2 regions of the Streptomyces sp. NBC_01260 genome follow, and region 2 is predicted to be linked to the other one. Evidence: riboswitches for the same ligand, from Rfam matches in the RefSeq annotation. Region 2 holds a riboswitch; the other holds the start of a gene.

Region 1 (4,409 bases), 5.1 Mb from region 2:
TCATCGCGCGCACCGCGTCGACGGACGGCTGGCTGGTGTCGTACAGATCGAGACCGATGGCGAGGTACGGGACGCCGAGCGCGGGCTGCACCCAGGCGCGGCGCAGCGAGCGGATCGCCGGGGTGTGGTGGGCGTTGCGCGTCAGCTGGGCGTAGAACTGCGGGGTCTCGACGGCGGGGTCGCTGATCCGCAGCGGACCGGCGGGCATCCGGTCGAGGCCGGTGGCGATCCGCCGCAGATCGAGCCAGGGAATGCCCACGCCGCCGCCCGGGGCGTGCGGGTTCAGCCAGATGCCCCAGCGGTCGGGGAACAGTGCGCGGGCGATGTCGCGGCCGCCCACCACCTCATGGGCCCGGTTCCAGCCGCTGGCGGAGAGCTCCTGGGCGGAGGTGACACAGGGGGCGTAGCCGAGGCCGTCGACCTCCATGTTGCCGTACTGGGCGTCGGGCGAACCGGCCCGGCCGTTCCAGAGCAGCATCCAGATCCGGTCACCCGCCAGGGCCTGGAGCAGAGCCTCGTACGCGTCGTAGCGCCCGGGTGTCACTTGGCGCAGCATGTGCTCGACCGTTCCCCGAGCTCTCGGCTCCGCTCGAGCAGGGGAGACCCCATCGGCCGCCCCCATGCCTGACGCACTCACCCTGGGTCCCGCCCCTCTTCGATCCACTGTGTCGGCCTGCCGCTCCCGGGGCACTCGGGTACGGCACGGTGCCGAGGCACCAGCCATCAAACCAGCTTAGGTGCCGGTCCTGACACCGACTTGACGCCATGGGCTGCCGCCGTCACCTCGCGGTACAGCGGGCCGCGCTACTCGGCGGCGCGCTGGTAGAACGGCCGGATCCTCGCGCGCATCCAGTCGGCGACCGGGTCCTGCGCCACGTCGAGCAGCACCAGATTGACCGGCCACTGCACCTCGACGCGGCCGAGCGCGCGGCCGAGGGCGTCCATGGGGGCGTTGCGCCCGGCGCCGTCCCAGGTCGAGAACTCGACGCCGACGAAGAGCACGGGGTCGCCGCCCTCGATGCTGGCCAGGACCCTGCGGGCGCTGAGCACGACGCCGCTCTCCTCGAACTCGCCGGCCGCGGCGGAGAGGAAGTCGACGGGCTCCTCCTTCCAGTCCGGCTCGTAGAGCCGGACCCGGCCGCCGCTGGACGGTCCGTCGAGCACGGTGCGTCCGGCCCGGCAGAGTTCGGCCACGGCGGGCGGCGGGAGCGGCATCCCGACGGCGCCGCCCGGGTTCACCGCGATCCCGAGCTGCGGGGGCAGTCCGCGGGCGAACTCGACAGCGGGCGCCACGGTGAAGGACATATGGGTGCCGACGCAGGCGATGAACTGCTGCTCGGAGCTGAACACGGGAACGTAGGGTGCGCCGTCGATCTCCAGTGTCGGCAGGTCCAGGTCGGTGGCGTCCGGCCCACCGCCGTTGGGCAGGGGCACCCAGAGGTGGCTGCGGCCGAGCACCTCCACGAGCCGGCCGCCCGCTTCCGGGCTGCCGAGCGAGGCGCCCAGTACCTCTTCGAGCTCGTTGGCCGGCCATCCGCCCTGCGGAGTGGTGTGACCCTGTGCCGGAATGTCCACTGCTTCCCTCTCTCGCCCCGTGCCGTGCAGCATGAGGTTAGCGCCGCGCACCGGGTGTCCAGGCATCGGGCAGTGGGCTACCCGTCCTCGCTCTGTGCCTCCGCGAAGGTGATCCGGGTCAGCAGCGTCGCCGCCTCGCGGTCCAGCAGCACCGCCGAGACGCAGCCGAGCGGCAGGGTGCCCGTCTCGGTGTCCCGCAGCAGCCTCCGCAGGGCCCTGCGGTGCCGGGCGAACGCGTACCCGGAGACGCCGCGCCCGCGTTCGAGCTGGCCCGCCCGCGCGGTCTGCGGGGTGACGTCGAGCAGGACGAGGTGCAGGATGCGGCCGCGCCGCCGGGCGTCGCGCGCCAGCCAGCCGCGCACCCAGGCCTGGGTGCCGCAGTCGTGGACGACGACGGAGGCGCCGGAGCGCAGCACCTGCCACAGCCCCCAGTAGTGGGCGACGCGGACGAGCGGGCGGTAGAGGGCGTAGGGGACTAAGCGGGGCAGCAGGCCGGCCCAGCGGTCCCTGGTGTCCTGGGAGTCGATGACGCGGGCGGACACGGCCCGTCTGATCAGGGTCGATTTGCCGCTGCCCGGCAGTCCGGAGACCACCACGACATCGCCCGCCGCGAAGTGCAGGCCGCGCGGGCTGCGCCCGGCCCGGTCCCGCAGATCCCGTACGACGGGTCCGCGCGGGCCCCGCGCCCCCCGGGCCGGCGCACCCGGCTGTGCGGGCAGCGCGCCGTGCGCGGCTCCCGCGGTCGTCGCGTACCGCTGCAACGTCATCGCCATCCCCCTGTCGGCAGACCCACACCTGCAAGAAGTGTAAAGAAAAGGTAATGCGGCACAAGCTTGCGACCCGCCGGATCCAGTGGGGTACCGGCGCCCCACGGCCCGGCGATGCGTGCGATGATGACCCGGCCAACTGCATAAAGGCCGCTTGAATCCGCGCGGGAGAGTTCCGGCCACTGGGCCGGGCGCCGAAGGAGCAAGATCCTCCCTTGAATCTCTCAGGCCCCGTACCGCGTGGATGAGGCAGATCTGAAAAGCGAGTCGCCCAGCGGCTCCACCCAAGGTGCAAGCCGAACCCCTGCGGGGTCTCTCGGCGAACCTCTCAGGTTCCGATGACAGATGGGGAGGGATCGTCCTCGTCGTCATGCCCTGGGAGCCATATCAATGAGCACCGCCCCGCGCCTCACAGCCCTCGATGCCCTGCACCGTTCGCTGGGCGCCACGATGACCGACTTCGCGGGCTGGGACATGCCCCTGCGGTACGCCAGTGAGCGCGACGAGCACGTCGCCGTGCGCACGAGGGCCGGCCTCTTCGACCTCTCCCACATGGGCGAGATCACCGTCACCGGCCCGGCGGCCGTGGACCTGCTGAACTTCGCGCTGGTCGGCAACATCGGCACCGTCTCCGTGGGCCGGGCCCGCTACACGATGATCTGCGCCGAGGACGGCGGCATCCTGGACGACCTGATCGTGTACCGGCTGGCGGACACCGAGTACATGGTGGTCGCCAACGCGGGCAACGCCCAGATCGTGCTGGACGCGCTGACCGCCCGCGCCGAGGGCTTCGACGCCGAGGTCCGCGACGACCGCGACGCGTACGCGCTGCTGGCCGTCCAGGGCCCCGAGTCCCCCGCCATCCTGGCCGCCGTCACCGACGCCGACCTGGACGGGCTGAAGTACTACGCCGGGCTGCCCGGCACCGTCGCCGGGGTCCCCGCGCTGATCGCCCGTACCGGCTACACCGGCGAGGACGGCTTCGAGCTGTTCGTCGCCCCCGGGCACGCCGAGCAGCTGTGGCGGGCGCTGACCGAGGCGGGCGCCTCCCGCGGCCTGATCCCCTGCGGGCTCTCCTGCCGCGACACGCTGCGCCTGGAGGCGGGCATGCCGCTGTACGGGCACGAGCTGACCACCGGGCTGACCCCGTTCGACGCCGGGCTCGGCCGGGTCGTGAAGTTCGAGAAGGAGGGGGACTTCGTCGGCCGCAAGGCGCTGGAGGCCGCCGCCGAGCGCGCCGAGACCGCCCCGCCCCGCAAGCTCGTCGGCCTGGTCGCCGAGGGCCGCCGGGTGCCGCGGGCGGGCTTCCCCGTCACCGCCGCCGGCCAGGTCGTCGGCGAGGTCACCTCGGGCGCCCCGTCGCCCACCCTCGGCAAGCCGATCGCCATGGCGTACGTCGACGCCGCGCACGCCACGCCCGGCACCGAGGGCGTCGCGGTGGACATCCGGGGCAGCCACGAGCCGTACGAGGTCGTGGCGCTGCCGTTCTACAAGCGCGAGAAGTAGGCCGTGGGCGCGGCAGCGCTCCGCGCACGTGACGCAGTCCTGTCTCACACCGTAAGACCATCGTTCATCAGCACTCCCCCGCGTACAGGAGAATTCAGGTCATGAGCAACCCCCAGCAGCTGCGGTACAGCAAGGAGCACGAGTGGCTGTCGGCCGTCGAGGACGGTGTGGCCACGATCGGCATCACGGAGTACGCGGCCAACGCGCTCGGTGACGTCGTCTACGCCCAGCTTCCCGAGGTCGGCGACACGGTGACCGCGGGCGAGACCTGCGGTGAGCTGGAGTCGACCAAGTCCGTCAGCGACCTGTACTCGCCGGTGACCGGTGAGATCACGGCCGCGAACCAGGACGTCGTGGACGACCCCTCGCTGGTGAACTCCGCACCGTTCGAAGGCGGCTGGCTGTTCAAGGTACGTGTCGCGGAGGAGCCGGCCGATCTGCTCTCCGCCGACGAGTACACCGCGTTCTCCGGCAACTGAGACCCCAAGGGACCACCTGATGTCGCTTCTCAACTCCTCCCTCCACGAGCTGGACCCGGACGTCGCCGCCGCGGTCGACGCC
Region 2 (4,409 bases):
GTGCGCGCGCACACCGACCGGGCCGACGCCGGGGCCGCCGCCGCCGTGCGGGATGCAGAAGGTCTTGTGCAGGTTCAGGTGCGAGACGTCGCCGCCGAAGTGGCCCGGCTTGGCGAGACCGACCAGCGCGTTGAGGTTGGCGCCGTCGACGTACACCTGACCGCCCGCGTCGTGCACCTCGGCGCAGATGTCGGCGACGTGCTCCTCGAAGACACCGTGCGTCGACGGGTAGGTGATCATGAGCACGGCGAGCTCGTCGCGGTACTGCTCGATCTTGGCGCGGAGGTCCTGGATGTCGACCTCACCGTCGTCGGCGGTCTTCACCACGACGACCTTCATACCGGCCATCACGGCACTGGCTGCGTTGGTGCCGTGCGCGGAGGACGGGATCAGGCAGACGGTCCGCCCCTCGTCGCCGTTGGCACGGTGGTACGCCCGGACGGCCAGCAGCCCCGCGAACTCGCCCTGCGAGCCGGCGTTCGGCTGGATGGAGACCGCGTCGTAGCCGGTGACCTCGGCGAGACGCTCCTCCAGCTCGCGGATGAGCGTCAGGAAGCCCTGGGCCTGCTCGGCCGGTGCGAAGGGGTGCAGCGCGCCGAACTCGGGCCAGGTGATCGACTCCATCTCGGCGGTCGCGTTCAGCTTCATGGTGCAGGAGCCGAGCGGGATCATGCCGCGGTCCAGCGCGTAGTCGCGGTCGGCGAGCCGGCGCAGGTAGCGCAGCATCGCGGTCTCGGAACGGTGCTGGTGGAAGACCGGGTGGGTCAGTACGGCGTCCGTCCGCAGCAGCTGCTCGGGCAGCGCGTCGGCGGTCGTGGCGTCCAGTGCCTCGATGTCACCGCTCACGCCGAAGGCCCCCCACACGGACGCGATCTCCGTACGGGTGGTGGTCTCGTCGCAGGCGAGCGAGACGAGGTCGGCGTCGACGAGCCGCAGGTTCACGCCGCGCTCGCGGGCGTCGGCGACGACCTCCGCGGCCCGGCCGGGGACCCGGACGGTGAGCGTGTCGAAGTGGGAGCCGGTCACGACGTCGGCGCCGGCGGCGCGCAGGCCCTCGGCGAGGATCGCGGCGTAGCGGTGGGTGCGCCGCGCGATCGTCCGCAGCCCGTCCGGACCGTGGTAGACGGCGTACATGCCGGCCATCACGGCGAGCAGCACCTGAGCGGTGCAGATGTTGCTGGTGGCCTTCTCGCGGCGGATGTGCTGCTCGCGGGTCTGGAGGGCCAGCCGGTAGGCCTTGTTGCCGTCCGCGTCCACGGACACGCCGACCAGGCGGCCCGGCAGGCTGCGGGCGAACTTCTCGCGCACGGCCATGAAGCCGGCGTGCGGTCCGCCGAAGCCCATCGGCACACCGAAGCGCTGTGTGGTGCCCACCGCGATGTCCGCGCCCAGCTCGCCGGGCGAGGTGAGCAGGGTGAGCGCCAGCAGGTCGGCGGCCACGGTGACGATCGCGCCGAGCTCGTGGGCCTGCTCGATGACGGGCCTGAGGTCGCGCACGGCTCCGGAGGCGCCCGGGTACTGCAGCAGCACACCGAAGACGCCGCGCTCGGCGATCTGGGCCGGGATGCCGTCGGTGAGGTCGGCGACGACGACCTCGACACCGGTCGGTTCGGCGCGGGTCCGGATCACGGCGACGGTCTGCGGGAGGGCGTCCTCGTCGACCAGGAAGACGCCGTTCTTGACCTTGCCGACGCGCCGTGCCAGCGCCATCGCCTCAGCGGCGGCGGTGCCCTCGTCGAGCAGCGAGGCACCGGAGGTGGGCAGCCCGGTCAGGTCGGCGACCATCGTCTGGAAGTTCAGGAGGGCTTCGAGGCGGCCCTGGGAGATCTCCGGCTGGTACGGCGTGTAGGCCGTGTACCAGGCGGGGTTCTCCATCACGTTGCGCAGGATCACCGGCGGGGTGAACGTGCCGTAGTAGCCGAGCCCGATCATCGGGGCCAGCACCTGGTTGCGGTCGGCGAGCGCACGCAGCTCGGCCAGCACCTCGGCCTCGGTACGGGCCGTCGGCAGCTGGAGCGCCTCGGCGCTCCGGATGACATCGGGCACCGCGGCCGCGGTGAGCTCGTCGAGCGAGCCGTAACCGACCTGGGCGAGCATCTTCGCCTGCGCCGCGGCGTCAGGACCGATATGACGCTGCTCGAACGGGATTCCCTGTTCCAGCTGGGAGAGCGAAGTGCGACGGGGGGTCATGGTGGAGGCCTCCTGGTCTGTCACGACCTACGAGGGGCACCACGGCGCGGGGTGCCCGAACGGCCTCCCCCTCTGTCATCTCAACCTGAGAGCTTCACCGGTGCCCACTGCGCGCACCGGCTTTCACCGTCGGTGAGGGAGGGATCCACCTCGGCACACGGCCGTGCGGAACCCGCCCTGCTTTCCAGAGTGACCTCGTCCGTGCGGTACGGGGGCCTGAGAGATTCCGGGGAGGATTTGCTCCTTCGGCGCCTCCGGATTCGCTCCGGAGGACTCTCCCGCACGGGGTAAGCAGCCGTCTCCCAGCCTACCAGCGGGGTTCCCGGCTGAATTCTCGAGTGGCCAACCCCACGGATCTGCACTTCTGTGGTTCCTGTGGGGTAGCCGCGACCAGTGGGAGGGACCGTGCAGACCGATATCGATCCGCGCAGCCTGATCGGCCGCAAGGCATTCGACCGCGAGGGTACCAAGATCGGAACCGTGGACGAGGTGTACCTCGACGACGCGACCGGCGTGCCGGAGTGGGCGGCCGTACGCACCGGACTGTTCAGCCGGGACGCCTTCGTCCCGCTGGAACCCAGCGAATTCGTCGAGGACACGCTGCGCATCCCCTTCGACCGTGCGCTGATCAAGGACGCGCCCGACTTCGGGGTCGGCCGGCATCTCTCGCCGGAACAGGAGCTCCAGCTCTACCGGCACTACGGTCTGGACTCCCCGCCCGAGGAGACCGGCCCGGACCGGGACTTCGGCAGGCTGGCCGGCCAGGACGAGTAGTCGACCGGGTCCCGCACGAGCGGCAGCGGATCGGCCGGCCGGAGTGCCGGATCGTCGATACGGAACGTACGCACCCGGCCGGGCGCCGATTCCGGCTCCTCGAAGCGCACTGTCACCCGGCCGACGCCGCTGCCCTGCACCCAGCCGTGGCCATGGGTGTCGTGCCGTACGTCGTGTCCGGCCGGCCAGCGCCGGGCGGCGAGCTGCTCGGCGCTCTCCGGGCCCGGCTCCGGCCGACCGTCGTCCGTACCGGCGTCCGCTCCGGCCTCCGCACGGTCGGCCAGCCCGGCGGCGGCGAGCCCGGCCGCGGTGCGCTCGTCGGCCGCCTGCGCGAACAGGTCCTCCTGGGTGTAGTCCGCGAGCCCGGTGACGCCCACGCCCAGCAGCCGCACTCCCCCGGTGGTGTCCACGGACTCCAGGAGTCGCGCCGCGGCCTCCCGGACCACCGTGGGGTCGTCGGTGGGCCCGCGCAGCGTCTCGGAGCGGGTCAGGGTCGAGAAGTCGTACCGCCGCACCTTCAGCACCACGGTCCTGCCCGAGCGCTCCGCCGCCCGCAGCCGCTGGACGCACCGGTCGGCGAGCCGCTCCACCTCGCTCCTGACCCGGACACGGTCGTGCAGGTCCGTGTCGAAGGTGTCCTCGACCGAGACCGATTTCGCGTCGCGCTCGGCGACGACCGGCCGGTCGTCCCGGCCGGACGCCATCCGGTGCAGTGAGCCGCCGTGCGCCTTGCCCAGCAGCCGTACGAGCTCCGCCTCGCCCGCCTCGGCCAGGTCGTTCACCGTGGTCATCCCGGCGCGGCGCAGATGGTCCGCGGTGGCCGGCCCGACGCCGGGCAGCGTGCGGACCGGCATGGGTGCGAGCAGATCCCGCTCGGTGCCCGGTGCTATCAGCAGGATCCCGTCGGGCTTCGCCTCCTCCGAGGCGATCTTGGCCAGCATCTTGGAGCCCGCGAGGCCGACGGAGCCGCTGAGTCCGGTGACCGCCTCGATCGCCTCGCGCAGCTGCTCACCGATCGCCAGCGCGGAGGCCGTGTCGTCCGCGGTGCCGCCTGCCTCCAGGTCGACGAAGGCCTCGTCCAGGCTCAGTGGCTCCACCAGCGGCGACAGCCGGCCCAGCAGCTCCATGACCTGGTCGCTCACGGACCGGTACAGGGAGAAGCGCGGCACCAGGTAGGCGGCGTTCGGCGCCAGCCGTCGGGCCTGCGCCATCGGCATCGCCGAGTGGACCCCGAAACGCCGGGCCTCGTACGAGGCGGTGGCGACGACCCCGCGGGGCCCCAGCCCGCCCACCACGACCGGCTTGCCACGCAGACTCGGCTTCGCCGCCTGCTCCGCAGAGGCGTAGAAGGCATCCATGTCCAGATGCAGGATGGTCGGCGCGGCTCTCACATCAACCGATGCTGCCCTACGGCACTGACAATCGCCGGGCGGCAACCGCCCTCG

What was found. A riboswitch is a leader RNA that binds a small molecule or an ion and turns the genes downstream of it on or off. The one in region 2 is predicted to bind glycine.
Region 1: another riboswitch for glycine. It lies ahead of gcvT (glycine cleavage system aminomethyltransferase GcvT); the one in region 2 lies ahead of gcvP (aminomethyl-transferring glycine dehydrogenase).

The regions. Positions count from the first base shown of each region.
Region 1 is NZ_CP108464.1:2,206,106-2,210,514, forward strand. It holds gene OG322_RS09600 (enhanced serine sensitivity protein SseB C-terminal domain-containing protein) at 1-637, opposite strand, end outside; gene OG322_RS09605 (enhanced serine sensitivity protein SseB) at 805-1,575, opposite strand; gene OG322_RS09610 (AAA family ATPase) at 1,653-2,342, opposite strand; glycine riboswitch at 2,498-2,591, shown strand; gene gcvT (glycine cleavage system aminomethyltransferase GcvT) at 2,733-3,848, shown strand; gene gcvH (glycine cleavage system protein GcvH) at 3,950-4,327, shown strand; gene glyA (serine hydroxymethyltransferase) at 4,347-4,409, shown strand, end outside.
Region 2 is NZ_CP108464.1:7,352,923-7,357,331, reverse strand. It holds gene gcvP (aminomethyl-transferring glycine dehydrogenase) at 1-2,190, opposite strand, end outside; glycine riboswitch at 2,385-2,481, opposite strand; gene OG322_RS32840 (PRC-barrel domain-containing protein) at 2,596-2,964, shown strand; gene OG322_RS32835 (DNA polymerase IV) at 2,889-4,355, opposite strand.